Regions from separate parts of the Halomonas sp. AOP12-B1-6 genome, predicted to be linked through region 3. Evidence: predicted binding sites of a transcription regulator. Region 3 holds the regulator's gene; each other region holds the start of a gene.
The links. The regulator sigma-54, encoded in region 3, starts transcription at its own class of promoters, with help from an activator protein. The targets are predictions, from matches to a motif close to TGGCACNNNNNTTGCTNT.
Positions count from the first base shown of each region.

Region 1: the regulator sigma-54 is predicted to act here: its motif matches at 1,233-1,250, upstream of ACT3TR_RS01540 (HAD-IIB family hydrolase).
Region 2: the regulator sigma-54 is predicted to act here: its motif matches at 1,920-1,937, upstream of glnA (glutamate--ammonia ligase).
Region 4: the regulator sigma-54 is predicted to act here: its motif matches at 1,535-1,552, upstream of hpxO (FAD-dependent urate hydroxylase HpxO).

Region 1 is NZ_JBQSYK010000001.1:343,236-346,409, reverse strand. It holds gene ACT3TR_RS01545 (glycosyltransferase family 32 protein) at 1-813, opposite strand; gene ACT3TR_RS01540 (HAD-IIB family hydrolase) at 1,314-2,228, shown strand; gene ACT3TR_RS01535 (glycosyl transferase) at 2,250-3,174, shown strand, end outside.
Region 2 is NZ_JBQSYK010000006.1:124,324-127,497, forward strand. It holds gene glnA (glutamate--ammonia ligase) at 281-1,687, opposite strand; gene ACT3TR_RS16470 (acyltransferase family protein) at 2,291-3,174, opposite strand, start outside.
Region 3 is NZ_JBQSYK010000001.1:82,878-86,051, reverse strand. It holds gene ACT3TR_RS00430 (PTS sugar transporter subunit IIA) at 1-393, opposite strand, end outside; gene hpf (ribosome hibernation-promoting factor, HPF/YfiA family) at 398-706, opposite strand; gene ACT3TR_RS00420 (RNA polymerase factor sigma-54) at 866-2,278, opposite strand; gene lptB (LPS export ABC transporter ATP-binding protein) at 2,402-3,151, opposite strand; gene lptA (lipopolysaccharide transport periplasmic protein LptA) at 3,163-3,174, opposite strand, start outside.
Region 4 is NZ_JBQSYK010000002.1:223,286-226,459, reverse strand. It holds gene ACT3TR_RS06325 (LysE family translocator) at 1-125, opposite strand, end outside; gene hpxO (FAD-dependent urate hydroxylase HpxO) at 224-1,444, opposite strand; gene ACT3TR_RS06315 (TonB-dependent siderophore receptor) at 1,577-3,174, opposite strand, start outside.

The DNA of each region.
Region 1 (3,174 bases), 260 kb from region 3:
TTATGGTTCTTCTTGGCGAACAATACTCACTTTTTGTTGCTCTTTGGTCCACTTTCCCGCTGCTTTATCGATGTACTGAAAGTGCTCGTTAGTAAAGCTGCCTTGATTGCAGGCATGGCGGTAAGAAACCGTGGGCACCTCTTGTATGTTTAGCAATTGATTGAACACGCCTGGCCCGGTTAGCTCAAATACGTTAGTGAGCTGATTGTCTTTAATATTGTTATTAACCTGATTGATTAATTTTTCGAGATTCGGGTTTTGAGGCTTGCTGGCAATAAAGTAATTACTGAAATCCCCGCGCCGCGTGACGACGTACAGCTCCTCCGTATTCCTGGCTAACGTATCGCTTAACGGCCAAATAGCATGGGCATCGATATCTAAATAAACGCCGCCATATTCTTGTAGCACCAGCAGCCGCCAGAAATCAGCCTGTGCAGCACCTATCTGTAATTTCAAATAGTTTTGAGTGATTTCACTGTCATAGTGATCCGCAATAAATAGGTGCCTTGCTTCCGTCACCATAAAACGATATTCAAAACGTGGGGCCATCAGGCGATTAAATAAATAGTTTAGATAGACAGGCAGCGTCACTTTGTCCGTGAAGTTGGTCTGCCAAATAATCCGCGGGATTGCCACTTTCTTGGCGGAGGGCTGAAGCAACGGTGGCGCATAGGCTGGCAGGGTAAAGCGCTTGTTAGGAAAGGCGGCGTGGAAAGGATAGCAAAGCACTTTGGTGATATTGGCGGTCAGTTTGATGACGCGGCTAGCAATAACAATAATATGTTGCTTAACAGTCTGTCGTTGACGACCCATAGGAAACCTTTACATATTTGACGATTGGGATAGATGGCTTTACCAGCCCCCTTTGCCCTCTAACACGCTGCGAGCGTGCTATTTAGATCAAAGGCCTGAAATCACCAATTACGCTGGCCGTTGGCTAGCGCCTGGTGGGAAAGGGCTCACTCTGCGGTCATTTCTTCGATGAGTATGCTAGCGCGCATTTTGCTTTAATGCATCACTTTAGAAAGGTTTAGCCTACACGCAGCGGACAGGGTATTAGCACCACTGTGCATCAGCCACACAGCCGTTGGAAGACAGCAGCGTGCGCCGATTGTTTTATGCGCCTTTTGGGTGCGCTATCAACGCTGCTTTTTGGTGCTGCCATTGGCTTGAGCGCAATGCCACTACACAAGTGATATGTAACTCACTGCGAAACCAGCATTTATCGTTTTTGGCGCATTATTTGCCTTATAAGCTTGGTAATCCAGACACGACGTCTTAACTGTGCGTTAAGACTGAAACGAGGTAGTGCCATGCTTGAAGCCAATCGTCTCTCAGCGCCAATCTTTTCCATAGATCCTGCTTTGCAGCCTCGCTTAGTCGTCACCGACTTAGATGGCTCGCTATTAGACCACCATAGCTATGACTTCAGTCCCGCTGCGCCGTGGCTTGCCCGATTAAAACAGATGGGAGTGCCGGTAATCCCCGTCACCAGTAAAACCCGTGCCGAGCTAATCCCTTTACGCGAAGCGCTGGGTCTTACCGCAACGCCTTTTATTGCTGAAAATGGCGCGGTCATTGGCCTGCCGCCTGGCTGGTGTCATGCACGTTTAGATCGCCCGGGCAGTGGGCGCGACGGTGTGGTGATCAAGCATCCGGGGGTCGATATTGGCTTTATTCGTGCTCGTCTCAAGGTGTGGCGAGAACGGCTAAAATGCCGCTTTACGCGTATGAGTGAGATGAGCGTCTTAGAGGTAGTGAAACTCACCGGGCTTGACGAAGCGCGTGCCCGGGATGCACGTCAGCGAGAAGGCAGCGAGCCACTGTTATGGCAAGACAATGCGGCTGCCTTGGATGCCTTCCGTGCTGCCTTGGAAGGCGATGGATTGGCGTTGACTCAAGGCGGACGTTTTTGGCATGTCATGGGACGCACTGCCGACAAAGGTAGCGCGGTGGAGTGGTTAATTAAGCGGTTTACCACCTTAAGAGGGCGTACGCCGCTTTCACTTGGCCTGGGGGACGGGCCCAACGATGTCACGATGCTGGAAGCCGTCGATCAAGCTGTGGTTATTCGTGGCTGTCATGATTTGATCGTTGAGCCCAATAGCCTGTCGTTATATCGCACGCAAGCAGCAGGGCCGACTGGCTGGGCTGAGGGGGTGGCCCATTTTTGGGGGCGAGACGAACGCCGTTTAGTCGCGGCAACAACATGTGATGCCGTTATTTAACCTACTCAGGAAGGCAAACATATGAGCGACTTTCATCAAAACGGCATTATTACTGATTTTCACAACCTCACTCGACGCCCGGTAGAGGCGTTAGAGCAGGAGCTATGCCAATTTTCACGTCGACGCCCAATGGGATTAATCCTGCCTTCATTATTTTCGGAATTGGAAGGAACCGCATTATCGGCGATTGTTGATGAGTTAGTGAAAGTGCCTTATCTCAATGAGATCATAATCGGCCTGGATCGGGCTGATCGTGAGCAGTTTTTACATGCCAAGGAGTTTTTCTCTCGCCTGCCTCAACATACGCGTATTTTGTGGAATGATGGCCCACGATTACGTGCCTTGGATGCGGAGCTTGAAGAGCATGGGTTGGGTGCGTTAGAACCAGGCAAAGGGCGCAATGTGTGGTACTGCGCAGGCTATGTATTGGCGTCTGGGCGGTCATCGGTGGTTGGGCTACACGATTGCGATATTTTGACCTACGAGCGGGGTTTGCTGGCGCGTTTAATGTATCCGGTCGCTCATCCGAATTTTAACTATCGTTTTTGTAAAGGCTACTATCCGCGTATTGCAGAGGGGCAATTGAATGGCCGCGTCTCACGGCTATTAGTGACGCCGCTGTTGCGGGCGTTAAAAATCGTCTGTGGGCCGCTGCCTTACCTGGACTATTTGGATAGCTTTCGCTACCCGCTCTCGGGTGAGTTCGCTATGCGTAGTGACGTGTTGGAAGGCATTCGTATACCTGCAGACTGGGGGCTGGAAATCGGCGTTTTGTCTGAGTTACAGCGCAACTACTCCCTGCGTCAACTATGCCAAGTGGATATTGCTGATGCCTATGATCACAAGCATCAGCCGATCAGCGAAGATGATCCTGATGGCGGTTTAAATCGCATGAGCCTGGATATTTCAAAAGCGCTTTATCGCAAATTGGCGACCCAGGGCATTA
Region 2 (3,174 bases), on a different contig from region 3:
GAAACCGTCCTGAGAAATCGCGTCTTCCATCGCCATTACAGACCTACAGGTGGATGATGAATGAGAGACTGCAATAAGCGCGCCAATTACGCACCTATGCCCGATTGCACGGCCTGCGAGCAACGTAATACCAAGAATCGAGCCCTTTTATCGCATCGCACTGCACTAACGCTTTTATTATTGCACCAACTTGGTGCTCGCTATAAAAAAACCCCGCCGAAGCGGGGTTTATCACTGCTATTAACATCTCGCCAGCAACAGTCAACGGCTAATGCGCTGATTAGCAGCTGTAGTACATATCAAACTCAATCGGGTGAGTCGTCATGCGAACACGATTAACTTCTTCCATTTTGAGCTCAATGTAAGCATTGATCATATCGTCAGTGAACACGCCACCTTCGGTCAAGAACGCACGGTCAGCGTCGAGCGCTTCCAATGCTTGATCCAAACTGTTCGCGACCGTAGGGATCGCCTTACCTTCTTCTGGCGGCAGATCGTACAAGTTCTTATCCATGGCGTCGCCAGGGTGAATCTTGTTTTTAATGCCGTCGATACCAGCCATCAACATGGCAGAGAACGCCAGGTACGGGTTAGCGGTCGGATCAGGGAAGCGAGCTTCTACGCGCTTGCCTTTCGGGCTAGCGGTGTAAGGAATACGAATAGAAGCTGAACGGTTACGCGCGCTGTAGGCCAGCATTACCGGCGCTTCGTAGCCAGGCACCAGACGCTTGTACGAGTTGGTAGAAGCGTTGGTGAACGCGTTCAACGCACGAGCGTGCTTGATGATGCCGCCAATGTAGTAAAGCGCCATTTCAGACAGGCCTGCGTACTCATCACCGGCGAACTGGTTGTTACCATCTTTCCAGAACGACTGGTGGACGTGCATACCAGAACCGTTGTCGCCTACTAGCGGCTTGGGCATGAAGGTGGCCGTTTTACCGTAAGCGTGCGCCACGTTGTGGATCACGTACTTCATTTCCTGCACTTCGTCAGCTTTCTTCACCAGCGTATTGAATCTAACGCCGATTTCGTTCTGACCTGCGTTGGCAACTTCGTGGTGATGAACTTCCACGGTCTGGCCAATCGCCTCCAACGTATTACACATAGCGCCACGAATATCATGGAAGCTATCAACCGGCGGAACCGGGAAGTAGCCGCCTTTCAGGCGCGGACGGTGGCCCAAGTTACCACCTTCCACGACGCTGTCAGTCGCCCAAGCGCCTTCATCAGAAGAGATTTTGTACATGGAACCCTGCATGTCGGTTTTCCAATGTACTTCGTCAAAGATAAAGAATTCAGGCTCAGGACCAAAGAAGGCGGTGTCGCCAAGGCCTGTAGACTGCAGAAACGCTTCTGCACGCTTAGCGATGGAGCGCGGATCACGATCATAGCCTTGCATCGTCGCAGGTTCGATGATGTCGCAACGCAGCACCAGCGTAGCGTCTTCAGTGAAAGGATCGAGGTAGGCAGAGCCGTCCTCTGGGCTCAGAATCATGTCGGATTCGTTGATGCCCTTCCAGCCGCCGATGGAAGAACCATCAAACATCTGGCCATTTTCAAAAAACTCTTCGGTCACGTCGCGAGCAGGCACGGTGACATGGTGTTCTTTACCGAGCGTATCAGTGAAACGCAGGTCTACCCACTTAACATCATGTTCTTCAATTAGCGCTATGGTCTTGGCTGACATAGTGTCCTCCGGTATGAGCGTGGCTTAAAGCTAACGACAGTAAGCTACCGATAAAAGTGTTGTGCGACAAAATACGTGCAAAAACGCACGCCTGTCATTTTTTGCTCCCCAAGCGCTTGCTGAAAAATATAAACAAAGCGCTGAGCGAGCCTTTCAGGCCGGCTATCGTTTTATCATGCCGCAAGGCTTCTGCCTACGACCTGTAGCCGCTGTAAAACCTACTGCACAGGAGAAAGCATAGATCATGCCAACACTGCACCATTATGGTATTAAAAAACAACAACCATTTGTTTTATAAACATTAAAAAATACTCTTTAGTGCCTCGTGATGGCGCATAGCGCGCTCACTGAAGCCAGGCAGGGGCTAAAAACACGCTCAATGCACCAAAATAGAACAAAAACACCCGTCAATGCCCCAAAAAGGGGCGCTCGACATGATGGTGCTCTTGTTTGGCTCGCACATTTTTTCTTGTTACCTAAAGAAATAATACACTGCGATAAGCTACATTATGGGAAGTTAACACTCACGGAGTCGGCTGCGTCAAACACGCTTAGTACTGCATACACGCTGCGCCTTTAATGCCTATTTTACGCCTTCCGCCCTTAAGCCACTTTAAGCTGTTTACCAAACAACATCGCCCCCAGCGTAAAGGTATTCGCCAGCTTATTAAGCGCTACCGACCCCACTATGCCCACCACGATAAGCACCAAGGCATATACCACAACCGGCAACGCCAGCGGCGCAACGGCCAAATCGGCCAGCACAAAAAACATGGGGTGCGCTAAGTAAATGCCAAACGAATGCGCATTCACGTGACGTACCCACACCGGCACCGGTCGCCCGGCTAAGTAGCGCATCGCGCAAAGCGTAAACAGCACAAAAAAAGGGATCACCCATACTTCTTTCGATGAGAAGGCCAGCTGGCCCGCGAAAGTGCCCGCAATGATCAGCGCAACGAGCAGCGCCAGCCAAACGGGCTGAGCCAGTCGCTGCATCCAAGTTGGCCGTAGGGCAAGCACGCTTTCTGGCGCTAGCGGGTAATAACGTACCAGCACCAATGCTAAGAAAAACACATAGATCCAACCTAGTGGCGCGACCCACAGCAAGTAGCCGGGCAGGTCAATACCCAACCAGTAAGCAAGCCCCCAGTAGGCCATACTGATCACACAAGAGCCCCATAACCATGGCACCGGATTTAAGCGCCACAGCTGAAAGCGTGTAAACAGCCAGTACGCCATATAAAACTGCATCGCAATGATTAAAAAATAGCCGTGCCAACCCGCGTAGACAAAATACTCAATGGCATTGGCGATAAACCCCACTGGCTCATCCGATCCTTGTAAGCGCACCCACTCGGCCGTTGAGTAAATAAAGCCGTACACAAAATACGGCACCATCACATATTTTACGCGCTGGATGAGAAAACCTTCTGGCACCGATTTATCGTAGCGAACGGCAAAAACAAACACCGAAATAAACAGAAAAA
Region 3 (3,174 bases):
CTGGCGAGTATCCGCATCATTCATGATGGTGGCTACTTGGCCTAGCAAAGAGAGGTGTGTGTCATCCGCTTGTTCCGGTACGAGCAGCACAAACACTAGATCAACGGGGTCGCCGTCGATAGCATCAAAATCAATCGCTTCTGAGAGTTTTAAAAAACCAGCAATAGGCGTAGAGCAGTGAGGGCTGCGGGCATGTGGAATAGCCACGCCGTTACCAATCCCTGTGCTACCTAAGCGTTCTCGGCCGATTAAGCGACTGAACACTTCTTGGCTATCTAAACTGGGCGTATTTTGGGCGATAAAGGTGCTGAAAAATTCCAGCACCCTTTTTTTGCTGCCCCCAGGGACGTCGAAAAGAACGCGCTCTGGGGGGAGTATGGTTTCCAACGTCATTGAATTAACGCACACCTGCGCCTTGGGCGCGAGCTTGTGCTTTTTCCTTATGTTTAACGAGTTGACGATCAATTTTGTCCGCTAGCGCATCGATAGCGGCATACATATCACTGTCTAGGGCTTCTGCATGTAAGTCAGCGCCTGCTGCATGCAGTGTGCAGGCTGCCTGTTGGCGTTCTTTCTCCACCGATAGGGTGACCTGCACAGTGGTTATATTGTCGTAATGACGCTCAACACGTTCAAGCTTTTCATTAACATAGTCACGCAAGGCGTCAGTCAGTTCTACGTGATGACCAGTGATATTTACTTGCATTGACGTACTCCTTATCTATCGGACTGTACTTAGGAACCGTGCTTAGGAACCGTACTTAGGGACTGTACTTAGTACTTAGATATGTAGCCCTTTTGATTGTAACCCTTTTTGCCCCGTTGCAAAGCCCTTGTCGAGAGTTTCGCTGCAACCTGGCAGATCCTAGCGCAAACGGCGCCGCTCACTGGAAGAGGGAATGCCCATGGCTTCACGATATTTGGCTACCGTACGCCTTGCAACTTGAATGCCACCTTCTTCTAATAATGTCACTAAGCGGCTATCAGAAAGCGGTTTGCTGGGCGCTTCTTCGTGAACCAGCTTTTTCAGGCGGGCGCGGATCGCGGTACTGGAGTGGCTGTCGCCATCCTGGCCACTCACTTGGCTAGAGAAAAAGTATTTCAGCTCGAACACGCCACGCGGCGTATGAATATATTTCTGCGTTGTCACCCGTGAAATCGTTGATTCATGCATTTCAACGGCTGCGGCTATATCGGCCAAAATCAGCGGTTTCATGGATTCTTCGCCATGTTCGAGAAAGCCGATTTGACGGGTAATGATTTCACGGCCCACTCGCAGCAGCGTGTCGTTACGACTCGAAAGGCTTTTAATTAACCAGCGCGCTTCCTGCAGGTGTTCTTTCAAAAACTGATTATCCTGACTTTTGTCCGCACGCTTTATCAGGCTGGCGTAATCAGGTTGGATTCTTAACCGAGGCAGGGCGTCCTGATTGAGCTCTAAATGCCAGCCTTCATTATCATGACGCACCACCAGGTCGGGCGTGATGTAGCTGTCGTTGGTCACGCCATAAGCGCTGCCTGGGCGTGGATCTAGGCTGCGAATTAGCTGGATGACATCGGCTAGCTGCTCGTCATCGAGTCCTAAGCGTCGCTTGAGTAAGCGCATGTCATCTTTGCTGAGCGCTTCAAGAAACTGACGCACTAGCCTACGAGCAGGCACTAGCAGTGGCGTATCATCTGGCAGGGCGGCGAGCTGCAGCATCAAGCATTCACGCAGGTCGCGGGCAAAAATACCGGTGGGCTCGAATTGCTGCAGTTTTAATAATGTCGTTTCGACTTCGCGCTGGCTAAGGCTATCAATGCCCTGGGCGCGTAGCCCTTCACGAATATCATTAAGCGGCTGGGTCAAATAGCCGTTGGCATCTAGTGCATCAATGAGGCTCTCGGAAACCAGCTGTTCACGCACACTAAAATCGGTCATGGCGAGTTGCCACAATAGGTGGCCATGAAGGCTCTGTTCGGCAGCCTGGCGCTCAAAATCAGGGCCCTCGCTGCTGCTGCCAGTGCCGCCAATGTCTTGATAGGTGTCCGACCAGTCGCTATCAACGGAAAGCTCGGTGGGAATGCTCTCTGACCACTCCTCCTCTTTAGGCTCGCTTACGGCCTCTTCACCGAACTCATCTTCCTGTTCCAGCATGGGGTTGGCATCTAAGGCCTGCTGAATTTCCTGACGAAGATCCAGAGTCGATAGCTGCAGCAGGGCGATAGCCTGCTGCAGCTGAGGTGTCATGGTCAGCTGTGTCCCAATGCGCAGTTGAAGAGAAGCTTTCATGACCATTTGAGAACCACTCGTTAATCGGAATGCTTTACCCTAGTGCGAGTGGGAGCTGGGTGCAAGTGCAATAAGCATGCCATTGGTAGTTAAAGCGTTATAAGGCGGGATTTATGGGCAAAAATAAGCCTACAGACGAAAATCTGCGCCCAGATAAACATCCCTGACTTGCTGGTTAGTGAGGATAGATGCCGGGGGGCCGCTGGCGATGATATGGCCATCGCCGACAATATAAGCGATATCGCAAATGTCCAGCGTTTCACGGACGTTATGGTCGGTAATCAGAACGCCAATGTGGCGCTGTTTCAGCGCGCGAATGATGGTTTTAATCTCGCCCACTGAAATGGGGTCAACCCCGGCAAAGGGCTCATCTAGCAAGATGAAGGCGGGTTCGGTCGCTAGCGAGCGGGCAATTTCTACACGGCGACGCTCTCCCCCTGAGAGGCTCATGCCTAGGTTGTCGCGAATATGGGTGATATGGAAATCTTCAAGCAGAGCCTCCAGGCGCTCTTCGCGACCTGGGCGGTCGAGCTCTTTGCGCGTTTCTAATATCGCCATAATGTTATCGGCAACCGATAATTTGCGAAAAATAGACGCTTCTTGGGGCAGGTAGCCAATGCCTGCCGCTGCGCGCTCATGCATCGGAGCACGAGTTAAATCTAAGTCGTCAATACCCACTTTGCCGGCGTCAGATTTGACCAGCCCGACAATCATATAAAACGACGTGGTTTTGCCCGCGCCGTTAGGGCCGAGTAAGCCAACGACGCTGCCTTGGGAGATTTCCAAGTTAATATCTTTAACCACTCGGCGGCGTTTGTAACTTTTTGCCAAGTGGTGGGCATATAGTGTTTTTATCGGCGCATTGTCAGCAGTTGCCATCGATAGACTCTCTATTGTTCAGG
Region 4 (3,174 bases), on a different contig from region 3:
GAAAGCGCCACGCGCTTTGTTCCACCGGCTATGCCATTACGCACCGCGACTAAAAAAGCGGGCCCAGGGCTCGCAATGCTGACCAGCGCCATGGCAACAAACAGCAGCCAGGTAGAAAGTGGCATGGGTATATCTCCTAAGAGGATAAAGCCGGTTAGTCAGACGACCGGTACCTATCTAAGCGCTGATGGCAAGCCAGCACCTATTGAACGTTAGCATTGCACTAGCCAAGTGGCCCGCTGGTAACCGTTGTCTTCAACCCTTTAAGAATGGCTTGACCATCCTCGTGCTTGAGTTCGTCGTACCAGGCTTGCGTTTGGGCGTCGTCGTGGCCATGAATCATTTCCGCGCGCTTACGGGCGCGCTGGACGATCTCTCCCACTCGGCTAACGCGTTGCGCGTCGTACTGCGTCAAGGCGCTGGCAATGGCAGATGAGGTGTCGGTATGTTCTTCAAGTGCTCGTTGCACGACTTGAGCCAGTACCCAGGCGTCTTCCATCGCTTGACAGCCGCCTTGGCCAAGGTCGGGTGCCATGCCATGAGCAGCATCACCCAGAAGGGCAACACGCGGTGCGGTCAGTGAGTCAAGCGGAGGGATATCGTAGATTTCCACACGCGCCATGCGCGCAGGGTCGAAGCGTTCAATAAGTGCCTGCACCGGCGCAGCCCAGCCTGCAAAGTGTGCGCGTAATTCATCGCGATAGTGGCTGGGGTCGTTGGTGGTGCCAGCGGGAAGCGGTACATCAAGAAAGCAATAGAATTCCTGCGCGCCTTCGGCATTGCCCCCGTTGCCCATGGGCATAAACGAGACACGCTTTGCGTCGCCGACATATTGATCCCAGTGACTCTGCGGTGCCAAGGCATCATCAACGGGAACGCGTACATTCCAGTTCACATAACCCACGTATTGGCGCTCAACGGGATGCCCCACGACCTTACCGCGTAGCTTTGAATGAGTACCTTCGGCGACGACTAATAAGTCGGCGTGCAGGCTTTCACCATCGTCAAAATGCGCAGATACACCGTCTTGCGTTAGCGTGTAATCATGACAGCGGCGGCCAAACTGCACATGCTCGGTGCCTACCGCATCTAGCAGCATTTGTTGTAGGGCGGCGCGGGAAATAGGGCATGCACGCTGCTCAATCTCTTCAAATAGCGGCACCAGGCTAAAATCGGTTAAGAGTTGACCGTCATGCGTCAGATAGCGCATCTGGGTGATGCTGCCACTTAAGCCTTCAATGGCGTTACCAAGGCCCAGTTGATGCATGACTTTCACGCCGTTAGACCATATCGAGAGCGCCGCGCCTACTGGACGCATCGTTGCTACGCGCTCCACCACCGTGACCTGATGCCCTTGCCGCTGGAAAGCGAGAGCGGTGCTCAGCCCGCCAATGCCCGCGCCGATAACGAGAATATTGAGAGGCGTAGTCAGAGGGCGGGACATAGCGAGCTCCTTGAAAATGGGAAGGCACAACGGCTAACACGTCATATCAGCTGTTACCGCTAACTGTATACAGCGTTAAACCTTAATGTATAAGCAATCATAGTGCCAAGTCAGCCGTTATTTACCCAGGCTTCAAAACCTAACCGATGCCTGTAGGCTGACTTCCAGGGGGTCGCCGACCACTACCCGTGTGTTGCCACCGCTTGAAGGGTAGTAAGTGGTGTCGAACAGATTCTTGGCATTGAGCTGCAGGTGGAGGGTGTCGCCCAGCCAAGGGGTGTCCCAGCCGATAAACGCGTCAGCGACGGTGTAGGCATCTAATTGAAAGCTGTTGTCAGCATCGCCTTCGCGCTCACCCACATAGCGAACCCCGCCACCTAAGCGCCAGTTGCCCAGTCCTGGCGCGGTTGTTAAGTCGTGTGCCAAGTAGAGGCTGGCGGTATGGCGTGCGGCGTTGGTCAGCCGGTTGCCCTGGGTATCTTCCGTGTCTTTGAGTACTTCGGTGTCGGTATAGGCGTAAGCGCCTAATAGTGCAAGCTGATCGGTCAACTGGCCGGAAACCGTTAGCTCCACCCCCCGTGAACCCGCTTCGCCTACCGTGCGGGTCACACCGTTGTCGGAGACGGCAACATTCTCCTTGCGGATATCGAACAGCGCAACGGCCAACGAGAACTGGTCGTTCCATAGGTGCTTCACACCGATTTCGCTACCCATGCTGTGTTCAGGGGCCAGCGCTTGTCCGGTATCGCTGTCGGCACCATTGGGCACAAACGCTTCGCTGTAGCTGGCATAAACGGACGTATCCGAGGTCAGGCGATGCAGCAGATTGATTGATGGCAAGAAAATATCGTCGCTGGTATCCGTCTCGGTAATGAAGTCCTGACCACCGCCGGAAAACTGCTCGTAGTGGGTATAGCGCCCGCCTAGCCCCAGCGTCCAGCGGTCGTTGAAGTGCCAGCGGTCATTAAGATAAATGCCGGTCGTATTAACCTCATCCAAGCGATTGCTTCGCGAGGTGTTAAGGCTGTCGCTATCCAGCGTCAGGCCGCCGTAGCTCATAGCGTAAATATTTTGATCAGTCACCGACGAGCCGCGGTACACCTCGGCCAGATAGTCGCGGCGACGTTCGTGGTCAATTCCTACGGTAAGGTCGTGGCGCATGCCTGCCACAGAGGCGGTGCCGCTAGTATCCCAGGCGGTGTACTGTACGCGGCGGTCAAAGCCGATATTGGCATCGGCACGACGTGTTAATGCACCGCTCTGCTCGTTAACGCTTAGTACTCGCGGTTGGCCATCGCTGTACTGCCGGCGGTTCCAGCCGTAGGTGAGCCGTGTTGACCAGTCGTTGTTAATATCCTGTTCCCACCAGGCGGTGACGGCTTCGTCGTGACCGAAAACCCGCGACCAGGATTCGTCGAAACGGCGGTCACTAGGTACCTTGGCAGGTTCACCATCAATCATTACCGTGCCGCGATCTAGATCCAAGTCGTAGTCGCGATACTCATAGGAGATTTGTGCGCGACTTTCGCGGCCTTCCCAGCGCAGCGAAGGGGCAATAATCGTGCGTCGATCATGACCAAAAACGCGCGCGGAGTCTTCATCTTCATGATGGACGATAAATCGGAAGGCCAGGCCGGTATCGGCAATTGGCCCGGTGACATCCACGCTGGCATTGCCGCCACCCAAGGAGGTGGCTTCGGCGCTGATTTCGCGCTGCCACTCGTACTCAG